3 regions of the uncultured Martelella sp. genome follow, and region 2 is predicted to be linked to each of the others. Evidence: riboswitches for the same ligand, from Rfam matches in the RefSeq annotation. Region 2 holds a riboswitch; each other region holds the start of a gene.

Region 1 (5,778 bases), 780 kb from region 2:
AGCGTGCCCATGGTGCGCGGCCTGTTGGCCCGCCAGAATTCGATCGCCGTCTTCATGGCCAGCCCCTGCCCGAGCTGGCTGAGATAAACCATATCCTCGAAACTGTCGGGGAAGCGGAAATAGCGGGCGATGGTCTCGACAATCCGGCTGTTGCCGCCCTCATTGCGCTGATGCACATCCAGAACGGCAGAGGAGACATTGCGGTCTTCCTCATCGGTAAAGCTCCTGATCACCCGCATGGACGGGAAGGACTGGAACCCGAATTCCGAGCAGAAGCGCGGCCTGACGGTGCGGTAGTGCTCGAAATCCTTCGCCGAGTGCCAGACATCCCAGAAATGCATGTCGCCGGACGTGTCCACATGCCAGCCATCGCCGAAATCGAGACGACCGACGGAGGGCGATGAGGGACGGAACGGCAGGCCGATATCCTCATCCTCCACCGCCTCTTCCAGCGCATGGTTCAACCGATCGTAGATCGCCAGGTAACGGTCGCGGTTCTCAAGGCTCTCCTTGTACCAGGTCAGGGCGCCGACCAGTTCGTTGTCGCCGCACCACAGTGCCATTGCCGCAAAACGCGAAAGCCTGCGCAATTGCTGGCGCGCCTCGTTGCGCACCAGATCGAGCCAGTGCCGCTCATGAGCGGGGTAGAGATTGCAGGCGAACATGAAATCGTGCCAGATCATCAGGCCGAGTTCGTCGCACAGTTCATAGAACCAGTCGGCCTCATACTGCCCGCCGCCCCAGATGCGGATCATGTTCATATTGGCGTCGACTGCCGACTGCAGAAGGTCGCGCACCTGTTCAGGCGTGGCGCGTTCGGGTAGCGCGTCGCCGGGGATCCAGTTGGCGCCCTTCATGAAGATCTCGCGGCCGTTGACCTTGAACGCAAAGCGGTTGCCGATCTCGTCCTCGTCGGTCAGCAACGCGACATCACGCAAGCCGATGCGGAAATCCCGTGTCTGGCCGCCAAGCGAAACGGACAGGTCATAGAATGCCTGCTCGCCATGACCGGCCGGCCACCACAGGCGCGGGTTTTCCACCCGGGCCGTCACGGTCACACGGTTTTCACCGGGAAAGGCATGCAGCGTTGCAGTTGCCCGGTGGCCATCGATTTCCACAATGGCATCTTCAACCGCCGGCGCGAAGGCAAAGGCGTGGAGTGTCACATCCAGTTCAACCGCGCCATCTTCGTGACGCTGACGGATGGCAACATCATCGAGGCGGACCGATCCGGTGCGCACAAGCGCGATATCGCCGTAAAAACCGAGCGGGCACAGCGCGATCCCCCAGTCCCAGCCGCCATGGCACTGCGTCTTGCGCAGGAAATTCAGGTGACCGATGCGGCTGTTGGTCGAAAACGGCATCGGGAAATCGGAGTTTTCCGCCCTTTTTGCCGCTTCCAGGGAATTGGACAGGAATGTCACTTCGATGAGGTTTTCGCCTTCGCGCAAAAAACCGGTGACGTCGAAGTCATAGCGCAGGAACTGGCTCTCGCAGTGCCCGACCGGTTTGCCGTTGACGCGCACTTCGGCAAGGCAATCGACGCTTTCGAAACGCAGCGTGAAGTGCCCGTTGTCCATACTTTCCAGATTGAACGACCGTTTTGCGGTCCAGAGCGAACGGTGCACCCAGTCGGTCAGGGTTTCATTGTCGCGCCAGTAGGGATCTTCGATCTTGCCTGCGGCAAGCAGGGCGGAATGAACATCGCCCGGAACGTTCAGTTCGACTGCGATGTCTGCGTCGTCGCACGTCGCCGTCCAGCCGTCGTTGAGAATGATCGTTTCTGCGACATTTGCCATGATGTTCCGTCTTCCCTGTTGCTCTCGGTCGCCCCACGCTGAGAATTGCGCACAAACCGACCGTCTTCCCGCTCGCCTTTTAGCCTTTTTCAGGCATCGTGCGAAACGCCTAACCGGCAATATGCGCGAACTTTTCGCCAGAGTTTTGCGCATTCGGCGACCGACCACATAGACCAAAGTCCCGAAAGACACCCGTAATGACATAACGAATTAATTATATAAATATATCTTTATATCAATTGACAATCGGTACCGGCCGGATAACACTGCATCCGCTCTGGTTCGCTGTGATGGGTTGATGCCCATCCCCGCGCCAAGAGGGAATCCGGTGCGCTGTGCGACGTCATTGTCAGCGGCAATTCCGGAGCTGCCCCCGCAACTGTAAGCGGAGAGTGCCTTTCCACATCGTCACTGGGAAACCGGGAAGACGGAAAGGCGCGCCGACCCGCAAGCCAGGAGACCTGCCAGAGCCTTGTAACTGTCCACGGGCGGGGTGTCCCGGTGGTGCTGCGAAACCGGCGTGGGAGGTCGCTCCCGCGGTGTTTTCTCATGCTTTCCGCCAACCCATGCCCCCAACTTTGTCTGGGGTATGAAATGCCAAATACGAAACCTGCCGTCGCAAGCCTCGGCTTTCCGCGCATCGGCGCACGACGTGAACTGAAATTCGCGCTGGAATCCTGCTGGTCCGGCAAATCCGGCACTGCCGAACTTCTCGATACGGCCGAACATCTGCGCCGCAAGAACTGGCGCCTGCAACAGGAAAAAGGGATCGATGTGATCCCGTCGAATGATTTCTCGCTCTACGACCACGTTCTCGACACCGCGGTCATGGTCGGCGCAATTCCGCAGGAATATGGCTGGACCGGCGGTGACGTCTCGCTTGAAACCTATTTTGCCATGGCGCGCGGCGCACAGACGAGCGCAGACGATGCCGGTTGCGGCCATGCCGGACACGGGCGCGACGTTCGCGCGCTGGAAATGACCAAGTGGTTCGACACCAACTACCACTATCTCGTGCCCGAACTGACGGAAGATCAGACCTTTGCGCTGTCCTCGACCAAGCCGGTCGATCACTACCTTGAAGCCAAGGCGCTGGGCATCGAAACGCGTCCGGTCATTCTCGGCCCCGTCACCTTCCTGAAGCTCGCCAAGGCGCGGGGATCCGATTTCGAGCCGGTCACGCTGCTGTCCCGTCTTCTGCCGGTCTATACCGAGCTGCTCAGCAGGCTCCATGAAGCAGGCGCAGAATGGGTGCAGATCGACGAACCCGCGCTGGTGCTCGACCTGACGAACGATGAGCGTGCTGCTTTTGAAAACGCCTATGACGCCCTCACCAAGGCCGTGCCGGCGCTGAAGCTGATGCTCGCCAGCTATTTCGGCGATCTCGGCGACAATGCACAGACGGCACTGAACCTGCCCGTTGCCGGTCTGCATTTCGATCTCAAACGTGCACCTGATGCGCTGGAGGGCATTCTCGCAAAGGTCGCGCCCGAACAGGTGCTTTCGCTTGGCGTCATCGACGGACGCAACATCTGGCGGGCAGACCTTCCTGCACTTCTCGAGCAGCTGCGGCCGGTGATCGAGGCGCGCGGTGCGGACAAGGTTCAAATCGCCCCGTCCTGCTCGCTTCTCCATGTGCCGATCGATGTCGCGCTGGAAACCGAACTCGATCCGGAGCTGAAAAGCTGGCTGTCCTTCGCGATCCAGAAGCTCGAAGAGCTTTCCGCCCTGGCCCGCGGGCTTGGCGGCGAAGCGATTGACGAGGCGCTTGCGGCTGCCGGCAACGCCCTTGCCGCACGCAGCCGTTCGCCGCGCGTCCACAATGATGCGGTTGCCGCCCGGCTTGCCGCCGTCGGCGAAAACGACCGCCGCCGCAAAAGCCGCTTTTCCGACCGCATTGCCCTTCAGCGCAAGAAGCTTGGACTGCCGCTGTTTCCGACGACGACAATCGGTTCCTTCCCGCAGACCAGCGAGGTCCGCAAGTCCCGCGCCGCCTTCAATCGCGGCGATCTCGACCGGGCGGCCTATGACGGCTTTCTTCAGACCGAGACGGAAAAGGCGATCCGCTTTCAGGAAGACATCGGCCTCGACGTGCTGGTTCATGGCGAATTCGAGCGCAATGACATGGTCCAGTATTTCGGCGAAAAACTCTCCGGCTTCGCCTTCACCAAGCATGGCTGGGTGCAGAGCTACGGCTCGCGCTATGTCCGCCCGCCGGTGATCTTCGGCGATGTCTCCCGGCCCGCGCCGATGACGGTCGACTGGTGGCGGTTTGCGCAGTCGAAGACCGAAAAGCCGGTCAAGGGCATGCTGACGGGGCCGGTCACCATCCTCAACTGGTCGTTCGTGCGCGACGATATCCCCCGTTCGCAGACCTGCGCCCAGATCGCGCTTGCCATCCGCGATGAGGTTGTCGATCTGGAAACGGCAGGCGCTGCCATCATCCAGATTGACGAAGCCGCCCTGCGCGAGGGCCTGCCGCTGCGCAAATCGGAGTGGAAGACCTATCTCGACTGGGCCATCGACGCCTTCAGGCTTTCGTCCTCGGGGGTTGCGGATGAAACCCAGATCCACACCCATATGTGCTATTCGGAGTTCAACGACATCATCGATGCGATTGCAGCGATGGATACGGATGTGATTTCCATCGAGACCTCGCGCTCGAAGATGGAACTGCTCGATGTCTTCACCGCCTTCGAATATCCAAGCGAAATCGGGCCCGGTGTTTATGACATCCACTCGCCCCGCATTCCTGCAACGGGCGAGATGACCGAACTGCTGTCGCTCGCCCGCAAGCGGCTCGATGACCGTCAGATCTGGATCAATCCCGATTGCGGCCTGAAGACCCGCGGCTGGGCCGAGGTCAAACCGGCGCTGGTCAATATGGTCGAAGCCGCAAAAGCCCTGCGCGGCTGAACGGCCTTGCAAAACGCCCCGGCCCTTTTGGGGCCGGCGGCACACTCGCGTTTGAGGAGGGTGCGCTCTCGCAAAATTGATGGGTGGCAGGATGGCGCCGTCCCCTATACTAAGCCGGATCAGAATCAAGGAGACCGGCATGACGGACCGCCGCACCATTTTGAAAGGCATGCTTGCAGGCTCGGGCCTTGCGCTGTTTCCGATCGGCGCATATGCCCATGAGCCCTCGCCGGAAAACGTGTTTTCCGATCCGAATGCCCCCGTCCTCGGCAATCCGGACGGCGATGTCACCGTGGTCGAATATTTCGATTTCCAGTGCACCTATTGCAAGCGTGACTATCCGATGGTGCGCGATGTCGTTGCCAGGGATGGCAATGTCAAACTGGTGATGAAGGACTGGCCGATTTTCGGCGACGTTTCCGTTTATGCCGCGCAGGCCGTTCAGGGCGCTGCCGCCCTTGGTGAATACGAAACCGCGCTCGATACGCTGATGACGGCAAAAGGCGCGCGCCTGACCCATGAACGGGTCGAAACGCTGCTGACCGACGCGGGCCTTGATTTCGATGCCATTGCCGCGGCGGTGAAAGACAACGAAAAGAAAATTTCCGACCTGCTCGACCGCAATTATCACCAGGCCGAAGCCTTCCAATTCAACGGCACGCCGTCCTATGTGATCGGCCGGACGGTCTATCCGGGCATTCTCGACAGGATCATGCTGGAATCAGCAATCGCCCAAGCACGGTCGGCGGGCTGAACGCAGCAAAACTGCCTTGAAACGACGTTTTCAAGAAATCTCTGGACCGCATTTCACACTGCCGTTAGCTTCGGGCACAGGCGGATTCTTCGGCATGAACAGACCGATCCGCACGCACATTGACCAGTATGAAAGCCCATCATGAGCAAGCTGACACGCTTTTCCGTTTCTCCTCTTTCCGACATGACCCGGCAACTTGCCGATGTCGCTTCCGGCCGCAGCGATCCGGATATCGTCATCACCGGCGCGCGGGTGCTTTCAACCTATTCGGAACGCATGCTGGATGACCGGGAACTGTGGATTTCGGGC
Region 2 (5,778 bases):
CATCGTCATGCGCTTCGGCGAGGTGGTCGAGCGCGGCCCGGCGGCAGACGTTTTCGAAAACCCGCAGGCCGACTATACAAAAGCACTGCTCGCCGCCGCTTTCGATATCGAGCCGGTGGAAGCGGGGTGAGTATCTGGCCGTTCTCCCCGGTCCGTTGAAAAGACAAAGAAGATATCGCGCATGCCCAAAGCTCCCATCCTGATCGACCTCAAATTCTCCGGCCGCGCCGCCATCGTGCAGGCCCTTGGGCAGCATTTCCATGACCGGCCGGTGGTTGATCTGGCTGACGGAAACAATGCGGGCCGTGATCTTTCCGACTGCCGCTATGCCGTGCTGTGGAACCCGGATGACGATCTGTTCGAACGCGCCCGCAATCTCGATATTCTCTTTTCCGGCGGGGCAGGGGTCGACCGCGTGCTCGAACTGGAAGGCTTGCCGGATGTGCCGCTGGTGCGTTTCGTCGATCCGTCGCTGACCCGGCGCATGAGCGAATATGTGGTGCTGCAATGCCTGTATCATGCCCGCCGCATGCCCGATTATGCCCGCCAGCAGACCGAAACACACTGGCAGCAATTGCCGCCCGCCGAAGCGGGAGACTTCACGGTCGGGATCATGGGGCTTGGCGAACTGGGGCAGGATGCCGCCCGCAAGCTGAAGGTCATGGGCTTTGATGTCATCGGCTGGTCGCGCAGCAAAAAGCAAATCGAGGGCGTGGACTGTTTCGATGCCGAGGGCCTCGATGCGTTTCTGGCCAGGACGGATATTCTCGTTGGTCTTCTGCCGCTGACAGCGGGAACCACCGGCATTTTCAATCGCGCGCTGTTTGAAAAACTCAGCCGGTCCGGCCCGCTTGGCGCGCCGGTGTTCATCAATGCCGGGCGTGGCGGTTCACAGGTCGAGGCCGATATCGTTACCGCGCTGGATAGCGGTGTTCTCGGCGGTGTGTCGCTGGACGTGTTCGCCAGCGAGCCGTTGCCGCCGGCAAGCCCGCTCTGGTCGCATGAGCGTGCGCTGGTGACCCCGCATATTGCCTCTGATACCGATGTCCGGGCGCTTTTTGCCCATGTCGCCCGGCAGATCGCCCGTTTCGAGGCGGGCGAACCGCTTCAGCATGTGGTCGACCGGACCGCGGGATACTGATCTGCCGGGAACAAAGACCCGCGCCTTGCCGTTTTATCCCTTTGGAAACGCCTCCGCCCCGCGCGGAGGCGAAGGAGGACGATATGACGACGCATTTCGATCCGAAGGAAGGCCGGCCCGTCAGATATCCGGGCGAGGATGACTATCCGCAGAAGAATGAGGACGACACCCGCATCCCGCCGACCGAAAAACGGCATCTCAACCGCGGGCAGACCGTGATCATGATCATCATCGCCATCATGGTTGCCGTGGTGCTGATCTGGGGCGGTGCTTCGTGGCTGTTCGGCGCGCCCGGCGCGAGCTAGGACGATCCGGGAGGACGACATGGTTGAAAAGAAGACGACAGGCCACCGCCCCGAGGATGCCGAGGTTGACGTGACCCCGACGGAGGCGCGGCATTCCGAGCGCGGCCGTCCGGTGCTGATCATTCTGGCGGTGGGCCTTGTTCTGGCCTTCGTGGCCTGGGGCGCGGTGGAACTGTTTGCCCCGCAGGGCGGCGATCCGGCGGGCGAGACAGTCAACGAGGACGCGAACGCGGCTGCACCGGCTCAGTAAAGCTCACATCGAGCAAAACGACGTGTCCGCTCTGGACTTTGTGCCGTCTTTGCAGCTAAGTCATGGGCCCGGAAGGGCGGCATGGCGGCCCTTCGCGCTATTTTTCCGCCGCAACGGCGCCTGAAAAGCCGAGGAGCGAACGGCGATGCCGAAGACCGATATCGCAACACGGGTCTACGACCATAGCTGGAAGCTCGACCCGATTATCCGCAGTCTGCTGGATACGGATTTCTACAAACTCCTGATGCTGCAGATGATCTGGAAACTCTATCCGGACGTCAATGCGACATTCTCGGTGATCAATCGCACGACCTCGGTGCGTCTGGCCGACGAGATCGACGAGGGCGAGTTGCGCGACCAGCTCGACCATGCGCGCGAGATCAGGTTGACCAAGAAGGAAATGATCTGGCTTGCCGGTAACTCGTTTTACGGCCGCTCTCAGATCTTCGAGCCGGAATTTCTGACCTGGCTCGCCAATTTCCGCCTGCCGGAATATGAACTCACCAAACGCGATGGCCAGTATCAGCTCGATTTTCACGGCCGCTGGATGGAAACCACGATGTGGGAGATTCCAGCGCTTTGCATCATCAACGAGCTGCGCTCCCGTTCGGCCCTGAAGGACCTCGGGCTGTTCACCGTCGATGTCACCTATGCCCGCGCCAAGGCCAAGATGTGGGCCAAGGTCGAGCGGCTGGCAGCTCTCGATGGCCTGAAAATCTCCGATTTCGGCACACGGCGGCGCCATTCCTTCCTGTGGCAGCGCTGGTGCGTGGAAGCGTTGAAGGAGGGCATTGGCCCGGCCTTTACCGGCACCTCAAATGTGCTTCTGGCCATGGATACCGATCTGGAAGCCGTCGGCACCAATGCCCATGAGCTGCCGATGGTCGCAGCCGCCCTTGCCGAAACCGACGAGCAACTGGCCGCAGCGCCCTACAAGGTGATGCAGGACTGGAACAAGCTTTACGGCGGCAACCTGCTGATTGCGCTGCCCGATGCCTATGGCACCACGGCGTTTTTGCGCAATGCGCCCGAATGGGTTGCCGACTGGACCGGCTTTCGCCCCGACAGCGCCCCGCCGATCGAAGGCGGCGAGAAGATCATCGACTGGTGGAAGAAGATGGGCCGCGATCCGCGCGAGAAAATCCTGATCTTTTCCGACGGGCTGGACGTGGATGCGATCATCGAGGCCTACAAGCATTTTCAGGGCCGCGTGCGCATGAGCTTCGGCTGGGGCACCAACCTCACCAATGACTTCATCGGCTGCGCGCCGCACCGCGTCGGCGGGCTGAAGCCGATCTCCGTCGTCTGCAAGGTGACGGACGCCAATGGCCGCCCGGCCGTCAAGCTTTCCGACAATCCGCAAAAGGCGACCGGCGACCCGAAGGAAGTCGAACGCTATCTGAAATTCTTCGGCTCGGAAGACATGTTCGACCAGCCTGTGCTGGTGTGAAACCCCGACCTGTGGCCGAAAAGCAATACCCGGATTTGTTCGTACAAATCACGGGGTTGGCTGCGTTGACACCGCGGATGCGCGCCGCATAGATTGCGCGCGGATCAGGTTCCGTTCGCAAGAACGGATGAAAAGGGAACACGGGACAGGGCGCTTGCCCCAGGCCGTGGCTGCCCCCGCAACTGTAGCCGCAGAGCCGTTTCCATGACGTCACTGGATTGATCCGGGAAGACGGAAACAATGGCGATGACGCGGAAGCCAGGAGACCTGCCCGATCCCGTCACCCTTGCCGGAACACGGGGTTCTTGTTTTGGCGCGGTCTGCCGTCGCGGTGACATTTCGAAACGATGTTGCCGCCGACGGGACAGGATCGCGACCGGGTGTTTCCGCGTCAAAAGCTGTTGTCCCCGACGGGCTTTTTCGGCCGGCGTCATGCCGGCCGCCTTGGGGACATGGAATGAACAAATCTCTGCTTGCGGCCTCCGCCGCGCTTTTGGCCTTGGTACCGGCACAGCAGGTGCTGGCGCAGGACGCCGCGCCTTTCGACGATGTCGTGACCGAGCTTGAACCGGTCTATGTGACCACGCCTTTGCGCCGGCCTTCGACGATCACGCAATCAACCTCCACCGTGACGGTGATCGATGAGGAAGATATTGCAAAATCCGCAGCGCCCGACCTGCCGTCGCTTCTGCGGAAATATCCGGGCGTCAACATCACCACCAATGGCGGGCAGGGCGCGCAGGCCTCGGTGACGCTGCGCTCTGCTCGTGCCAACCAGACACTGGTTTTGGTGGATGGTATGCGCGTCGCATCGGCAACCACCGGCACGGCCTACCTTTCCAATATTCCTCTGAGCGCGGTCAACCGGATCGAGGTCGTTGAAGGTGCACATTCGGCGCAATGGGGCGCGGATGCGATCGGCGGTGTCATCAACATCATCACCAGAGATGGTTCATTCTGTGAAAACGGAAAAAATGTCTGTACGACCGTTGAGACGGGCGTGACATGGCCGTGGGGCGGTTTTGCCAATGGCACTGTGCGCGGCAGTACTGCGGACGGGGTCGATTTCAATGTCGGTCTCGGTATTCTCGGGACCGAAGGGTATAACTTCACCACGCCCGCAAGCGGCCTGATCGAGCCTGATGACGATGGGTTCCTGCAGGGTTCGTTCAATTATGCGCTGTCGAAGGACTTTCTCTGGGGCCGACTCTACACAGATGGGTTCTACGCCCGTTCCAACCCACATTTCGATGGCGCTTCCAGCTGGGGCCCCGGCGCGAACCAGTCCCTGCAGACCAATGCCGGCTTCAAGGTCGGCGCCGAGATCGACCACGGCGAGGACTGGTCCTCCGTCTTCGAGATTTATTCCGCTCTCGATTACAACAAGACCTTTCTCAAGGGCGACGCTACCTATAACAGCGATTTCGATACGACGCGGTATGGCTTGAATGCCAGCACGACCAAGGAATTCGTGACAGGCGACCTGTTCAGCAGCCTGACCTTCGGCGGGGAGGCTTACGAGGAGCATGTCAGTTCCTCGACGGACTATTCAAAATCCAGCCGCGCCATTGGCGCGGTCTATACGCAGTATTCGCTGGAATGGGAGGCGCTCGATCTTAATGCCGGGTTGCGTTACGACGCCAACGAGGATTTCGGCGGCGCTTTGACCTATAATGTCGGTGTCGGCTACGAGCTTATCGAGGGTCTGACTGCGCGGGCATCCTTTGCCACCGGTTTCCGCGCGCCGGATTTCAATCAGCTTTATTATCCAGGATATTTCGGTTCTTATGTCGGCAATCCCGATCTCGATCCGGAACGGTCCAAATCCTATGAGGTTGGCCTCAATTGGGCGGCGTCGGATACAAGCAGTGTTGATCTCGTCTGGTATCAGACCTTCATTGACGACATGATTGACTACACCAGCGACTTTTCGACCTATACGAATATCGACAAGGCGAAGATTTCCGGCGTGCGGGCGGTCTGGTCGCAGGCGCTCATGGATGACCGGCTCGGTCTTGATTTCGGCTTCGAATATCGCCTGCCGAAGGATGAGACTGACGACCAGTATATCGCCAATCAGAACCGTCTGAAGCTGACGGCAGCCGCAAGCTGGCAGGCAACCGAGGCGCTCAATCTCAATGCCGATATCGAATATGTCGGCAGCCGCTGGACCAATACGGCAAGCTATAATCCCCAGCTTGGCGATTACACGCTGGTCAATGTCTCGGCGCTCTACGACATCGATCAGGCCGCCCGCGTCAAGTTCGCAGTCGAGAACCTGTTCGATGAAGACTATGAGACCGCCTACGGCTATAATGCGCCCGGCACCACGGTGACGCTTTCCTATCAAAGGACGTTCTAGATGATGCGGTCGGCGCGGTCGGCTCGAACAATGCTGTCTGTCAAAACCGCCTGCGCCGGCCTCCTTTGCCTGTTTTCTGCCGTTCCTTCGGCTCTTGCGCTCGATGAAGGAGACGCACCGGCCCGTGTGGTCTCGATCAATCTGTGCACCGATCAGATGGCGATGGCGCTTGCGGGCGAGGGGCAGCTCATTTCCATATCGGCCCTTGCGGTCGATCCGGCCGTCTCCGCCATGGCGGAAGAGGCCGCGGCCTATCCGCTCAATCACGGG
Region 3 (5,778 bases), on a different contig from region 2:
CGCCGCTGCGGATGACCGCGTCATAGCCTTCTTCGATAACATCGACGAGCCGGTCTGTGAAATCGAGTTCCAGCTCGATGTCCGGCCACGCTGCCATGAACGCGGAGATGGTCGGCATCATCAGCATCGCGACGAGCGGCAGGCTGACACGCAGCACCCCGCCCGGCTGGTCGCGGATCTCGGCCAGTTCCATTTCGGCGGCTTCCACCTCGCAGAAAATCCGGCGGCAGCGTTCGAGGAAAAGCTGCCCTTCGGGCGTCAGCGTGATCGCGCGCGTCGAGCGGTGAAACAGCCTGACGCCAAGGCGCGCCTCCAGCCGGGCAACCGCTTTGCCAACGGCCGACGGCGACACGCCCAGCTGACGCCCGGCATGGGTGAAGCTGCGCGTTTCCGCGGCCTGGACGAAGACATTCAGTGCGCCGAGATTGTCCATCGGGATTGCCATAATAGCGGACATAATAGTCCGAAGTGTTCGGAATTAAAGCCTGTTTTTCTGCAATTCGGTCCGTGTCAGGCTTGCCGTCATTCATCAACCGAATGAGGTTTTCCCATGGTTTCGCATGCCCCTTCCGCCGATCCGGCGGACGCCCTGCCGCTTTCCGTCGCCGGTTCATTTCCCTGCCTGCCCGCCACGGGAGGTCTGCAATGGCTGTAAGCGACAGATCGGTTTCGGGCCATGCCGGCGCCACCGGTGAAAGCCTGCCATGGGCGGGGCTGCTGGCGCTTTCCATGGCGGCATTCATCACCATTTTGACGGAGGCGTTGCCGGCCGGTCTTCTGCCCGCCATCGGTAGCGGTTTGGGCGTTTCGGAAGCCGCGGCCGGTCAGCTGGTCACAGCTTATGCGCTGGGCTCGCTTCTTGCGGCCATTCCGCTGACATTGCTGACCCAGGGACTGCGTCGTCGCCCGCTTCTGTTGGCGGCGATTTTCGGTTTTCTGTTCGCCAACACCCTGACGGCCATCTCCGGCAGCTATGCGCTGACACTTGTCGCAAGGTTTGTGGCGGGCGTGGCGGCGGGCCTGCTGTGGGCGCTGGCCGCCGGTTATGCCGCGCGCATGGCGCCCGAACATCTGAAGGGCCGCGCAATTGCCGTGGCCATGGCGGGCACGCCGCTGGCGCTTTCACTCGGCGTTCCCGCGGGAACCTTCCTCGGCGCGCAGATCGGCTGGCGCAGCTGTTTTGCGCTGATGAGCGGGCTGACCGTGCTGCTTGTCTTCCTGGTTCTTGCAAAGGTGCCGGATTTTCCGGGCCAGCCTGCGGGCAAACGCAGCAACCCGGTTTCCGTCCTGAAACGGCCCGGCATTGGCTCCGTGCTTCTGGTGGTGCTGACCTTCGTGCTCGCCCACAACATCCTCTACACCTATATCGCCCCGTTCCTGGGGCAGGCCGGCATGACCGGACGCACCGATACGGTGCTTCTCGTCTTCGGCATCGCCTCACTGTTCAGTATCTGGATCGTCGGTGTATTGATCGATCGCCACCTGCGGGCGCTGACCCTTTTCAGCACGGGGCTTTTCGCCCTTGCGGCGGTAATGCTCTGGCTTGGCGGCGCGGTACCGGGCGTGGTCTATGTGGCGTGCGCCTTCTGGGGGCTGGCGTTCGGCGGCTGCGCGACCCTGTTTCAGACGGCAGGCGCCCGTGCTGCGGGCCCGGTGGCCGATATTGCGCAGTCGATGCTGGTGACGGTGTGGAACATGGCGATTGCCGGTGGCGGGCTGGCCGGTGGGCTGATGCTCGATGCATTCGGCGTGACCAGCTTTCCGCCGGTTCTGCTCGTCCTGATCGTCTTGTCCCTGTTGCTGATCCTGCGGGCCCGCGGGCACGGTTTTCCCCGGCGGGTGTGAGGCAGCACGGCTGGATGACAGGGATGGTATGTCCGCAAAAATGCCCGGCAGAGGGTACTGCCGGGCATTGTCGGATGGTCTTAAGCCGCCGCCTGCTTGTCGGCGCCTTCGGCCAGCGTTTTCAGCAGGTCCGGCATGATCGCCTTGTTCCAGAAATACCCGCAATAATGGGCAACGCCGAATTTCGGCAGGAATTTCTGCGCGGCGTTCATGCGCCGTTCCATGCCCTCAAGGCCGTCATTGCATTCAAGGCCGAGGTAGATCGTCGCATCGCCCGTTTCCAGCCGCGAAAGCGGGGCGAAATAGGCTTCGCCCGAGTCCGTCATGGCCGGCAGATGGAAATAGCCGATACGGCCACCGGCCGCCTTCTGGATGGCATTCGACAGGTCGACCGGCAGGCCGATGTCGTCGAGCGGCTGCACCGGATAGGACGGCGATGTGCCGCAGCAGACGTGAAAACCGATGGTGACGGCGTCGGGCAGGCCCTCGATATGACCGTTGATGTATTCGGGCGATGTGTAACGGGCGAACAGCGTGTCCTTCGGTTCTTCCTCAATCCAGTCGAACTTCTGTGCCCAGGTGCCGCCGATGTGGATCATCTCGGTGCAGTAATCGACCTGGATGCACAGCTCTTCTGCCGGGATGACTTCGAGAATCCGGCGATATTCTTCCTGCAGTGCTTCCTGCCAGGCTTTGAACAGCACGGGCCATGTGGAAACATCGGGGAAGGTGATCGAGATCACGTCATGGGCGCCCGGGACCGAGCACTGGAAGCGGACTTCCTTGGGAATGCGGCCTTCGGACTGCATCTGCTTGAAGATCCTGTAGGAGGCAATCGCATCCTTGGCGTAGGGCAACCGACCACGCAGGTCGACAGTCGCGCCATCCTTGATCTTCAGCGTCTTGAACATGTGGTAGGGATGGTCTTTGGGCAGCGTCAGCGGCGAAGGGATTTCCTCGAAGCAGGGCGCTGTGGCCAGCACCATATTGTTAACCGCGCCGATCCAGCCGCGCCGTTCCGGGTTGGTCTCGCCATCCGGCCAGAAAGCGGCGCGGGCGCCAACCGTTCTGGCCAGCGATTCGAAGACGTCCTCGACGCCTTCACCGGGAATGCCGCCGGAAAACATCACATTCTGGCATATCTGGCACATATTTGGTCCTTTCGTTTGACAATGAAGCGATTTTTGCGGGCGCAGCGGTGTTATTCGCTGTAATAGAGCTTGCCCAGTTCGATGGGCTCACGCCCCTGTTTGCGGCGGTGCATATTGGTGTCGCGCAGCGAATAGACGCAGCCGCAATATTCCTGCTGGTAGAATTCCTCGCGCTTGCTGATCTCGATCATGCGGTTGGCGCCGCCGCCCTTGCGCCAGTTGAAATCCCAGTAGCTGAGGCCTTCGTAAGGCGCGGCGGCGCGATGGCCGCAATCATTGATCTGCGCCATGTTCTTCCAGCGCGATATGCCGAGAGAAGACGTCATCACCGGAAAGCCGTTTTCATGGGCGTAAAGCGCGGTGCGTTCGAAACGCATGTCGAAACACATGGTGCAGCGGATGCCGCGTTCGGGCTCCCATTCCATGCCCTTGGCGCGCGCAAACCAGTTGTCCTTGTCATAATCGGCGTCGATGAACGCGACGCCGTGCTTTTCGGCGAAACGGACATTCTCGTCCTTGCGCAGCAGATATTCCTTCTGCGGGTGGATGTTGGGATTGTAGAAGAAAATCGTGTAATCGATGCCGGAGGCCAGCATGGCCTCCATGACCTCGCCCGAACAGGGGGCGCAGCAGGAATGCAGCAGAACTTTCCTGTTTCCGCCGGGGGGTGTCAGTTCGGGCCTTTGCAGATCCGTCATGGCAAATCACCTTCCCTCCGGATGCGACAAGCCTCCGGACAGATGCAGACAGACACCGCGCGGTTTGAGCGCGGTGCGACGAAAACACCTTCACGGAAAACCGCTCCCGACACGCCGCCCGCGGTCAGAACAGGTGAATATCTTCAGGCAGGTTTCCTGACTTGCGGGTCATCACTTATCCCGGCCTTCCCGATGCACGTCTCTGCACCAGTGGTATTCCGGGTAAACTCTCCGCCTACAGTTGCGGGGGCAGTTCCGGATTTGGCCGAGGCCGTGAACCGGATTCCCTTTTAACCGAAGCTTCCTCCGGCACCTGAACGGGTTTGACCAATATCATCACCGCTGCGATGTCAATAGCAAAACGGAAGGTTTGCGCTGTGGTGGGCAGCGATATGCGCCGCGCTATGACAGGGATTATATTATTGATTTCAAAGAGAAATAACCTCTTTCCCATCGACCTTCAAAGCGTGCTTTAATCCTCTGGATTGTCAGGCCTTGTCTGATGTCCGCCAATCCGCCAATGCGCGGCCTTTGTCCAGGAAAGCCACAGCCGTCGGTAAAGCCCGTTGTTTTCGATAAGGCCGTCATGGTCGCCGCGCTCGACGATCCGGCCATTGTCGAGGACGAGGATCTGGTCGGCCTCGCGCACGGTGGAGAGCTTGTGGGCGACGACGATCAGGGTCTTGCCTTTCACCAGTGCGGCAAGCGCTTTTTGCAGGGCGCGTTCATTGGTCGGGTCGATGGCCGCCGTCGCCTCGTCGAGCAGCACGATGGGGGCATCCTTCAGCATGGCGCGGGCAATGGAGATGCGCTGGCGCTCGCCGCCGGAAAGCGAGGCCCCGCCCTCGCCGACGCGGGTGTCGTAGCCATCGGGAAGCGCCATGATGAAGTCGTGGGCCTGCGCGGTTTTGGCAGCGGCCTCGATATCGGCGGGCACGGCGTCGGGGCGGCCGAAGGCGATATTGTCGAAGATCGTCCCGGAAAACAGGTAGACGTCCTGAAAGACCACGGTGATCAGCTCCGACAGCCGTTCCGGCGCCATGTCGCGGATATCGATGCCGCCGATGATGATCGCGCCTTCGTTGACATCCCAGAAGCGCGGCAGCAGGTTCAGGATGGTACTCTTGCCCGCACCCGAGGGGCCGACAATGGCGGTCATCGAGCGTTCGGGAACGGAAAAGCCGATATCTTTCAGCACCGGCCCCTTGCCATAGCCGAAGCCGACATCCTCGAAGGCAATGGCGAAACCGTCCGGCTGTTTGGGCAGCGCGGTTTCACGCAGCGGTTCCGCCGTCAGCACCCGGTCCATGCGGGTCAGCGAGGCATCGGCCTGGCGGGTGAGTTCCATCAGGCTGGTCAGCCCCAGAAGCGGGCTGTAGATGGCATAGACCAGCATCAGCGCGATAATGATCGTCTCGATTCCGATCGCGCCTGTGGCAAAGCGCAGACCCGCCGCGAAAATGACTAGCGGCACGCCGAGCGTCAGCACCATGCCGAACAGCGCCAGCGGCAGGGTAAGCTGCGCCACCATTTTCAGCGACAGGTCGCGGAAATCTTCCAGCGAGGCGCGGAAATCCTCGGTTCCGCGGGTCACGCGGTTGAAGGCGCGGATCACGGGCATGCCCTGCACATATTCGATCATCCGGGCGGCGGCCTCGGCCTGTATGTCCTGTCGTTTCAACCCGGTTTTCGCCAGATAACGGCTGATGGCGAAATAAAGCGGCATCGACAGGACAATGGAAACGATGGCAGCCAGCGTCACCGGCCCGTCCTGAAACGCCATGAAGGCAAGCACCGCGACCGGCAGGCCGAAGGCTTCGGCCACGCGCGGCAGACCGTCCGACATGAAGCTCTCGACCATCTGCATGTCCGAGGTCAGCATGGTGACCGTATCGCCGCGATTGCGGGAAAAGTGAAAGCCGAGCGGCAATTGCTGCAATCGTCCCAGCATGGCAAGCCGGAGTTCGCCGCCGAGCGCAAAACTGGAAAGCCAGCTATTGGCCGACGACAGATAGCTGAAGACGACCTGTCCCGTAAGCGAGAGCGCCGCAAGCCCTGTAATCTGCCATACCCATGCAGGCGAC

What was found. A riboswitch is a leader RNA that binds a small molecule or an ion and turns the genes downstream of it on or off. The one in region 2 is predicted to bind cobalamin.
Region 1: another riboswitch for cobalamin. It lies ahead of metE (5-methyltetrahydropteroyltriglutamate--homocysteine S-methyltransferase); the one in region 2 lies ahead of ACHZCU_RS06745 (TonB-dependent receptor domain-containing protein).
Region 3: another riboswitch for cobalamin. It lies ahead of ACHZCU_RS21530 (epoxyqueuosine reductase QueH); the one in region 2 lies ahead of ACHZCU_RS06745 (TonB-dependent receptor domain-containing protein).

Annotation. Positions count from the first base shown of each region.
Region 1 is NZ_CAXXFM010000001.1:2,196,989-2,202,766, reverse strand. Features, by position in the region: gene ACHZCU_RS10315 (glycoside hydrolase family 2 protein) at 1-1,799, opposite strand, end outside; cobalamin riboswitch at 2,061-2,283, shown strand; gene metE (5-methyltetrahydropteroyltriglutamate--homocysteine S-methyltransferase) at 2,394-4,715, shown strand; gene ACHZCU_RS10305 (DsbA family protein) at 4,855-5,469, shown strand; gene ACHZCU_RS10300 (adenine deaminase C-terminal domain-containing protein) at 5,611-5,778, shown strand, end outside.
Region 2 is NZ_CAXXFM010000001.1:1,414,488-1,420,265, reverse strand. Features, by position in the region: gene ACHZCU_RS06770 (ABC transporter ATP-binding protein) at 1-130, shown strand, start outside; gene ACHZCU_RS06765 (glyoxylate/hydroxypyruvate reductase A) at 182-1,141, shown strand; gene ACHZCU_RS06760 (hypothetical protein) at 1,225-1,446, shown strand; gene ACHZCU_RS06755 (hypothetical protein) at 1,466-1,696, shown strand; gene pncB (nicotinate phosphoribosyltransferase) at 1,842-3,146, shown strand; cobalamin riboswitch at 3,236-3,436, shown strand; gene ACHZCU_RS06745 (TonB-dependent receptor domain-containing protein) at 3,604-5,508, shown strand; gene ACHZCU_RS06740 (ABC transporter substrate-binding protein) at 5,539-5,778, shown strand, end outside.
Region 3 is NZ_OY782683.2:95,652-101,429, forward strand. Features, by position in the region: gene ACHZCU_RS21515 (LysR family transcriptional regulator) at 1-433, opposite strand, end outside; gene ACHZCU_RS21520 (MFS transporter) at 646-1,845, shown strand; gene ACHZCU_RS21525 (hypothetical protein) at 1,926-2,996, opposite strand; gene ACHZCU_RS21530 (epoxyqueuosine reductase QueH) at 3,047-3,694, opposite strand; cobalamin riboswitch at 3,823-4,026, opposite strand; gene ACHZCU_RS21535 (ABC transporter ATP-binding protein) at 4,167-5,778, opposite strand, start outside.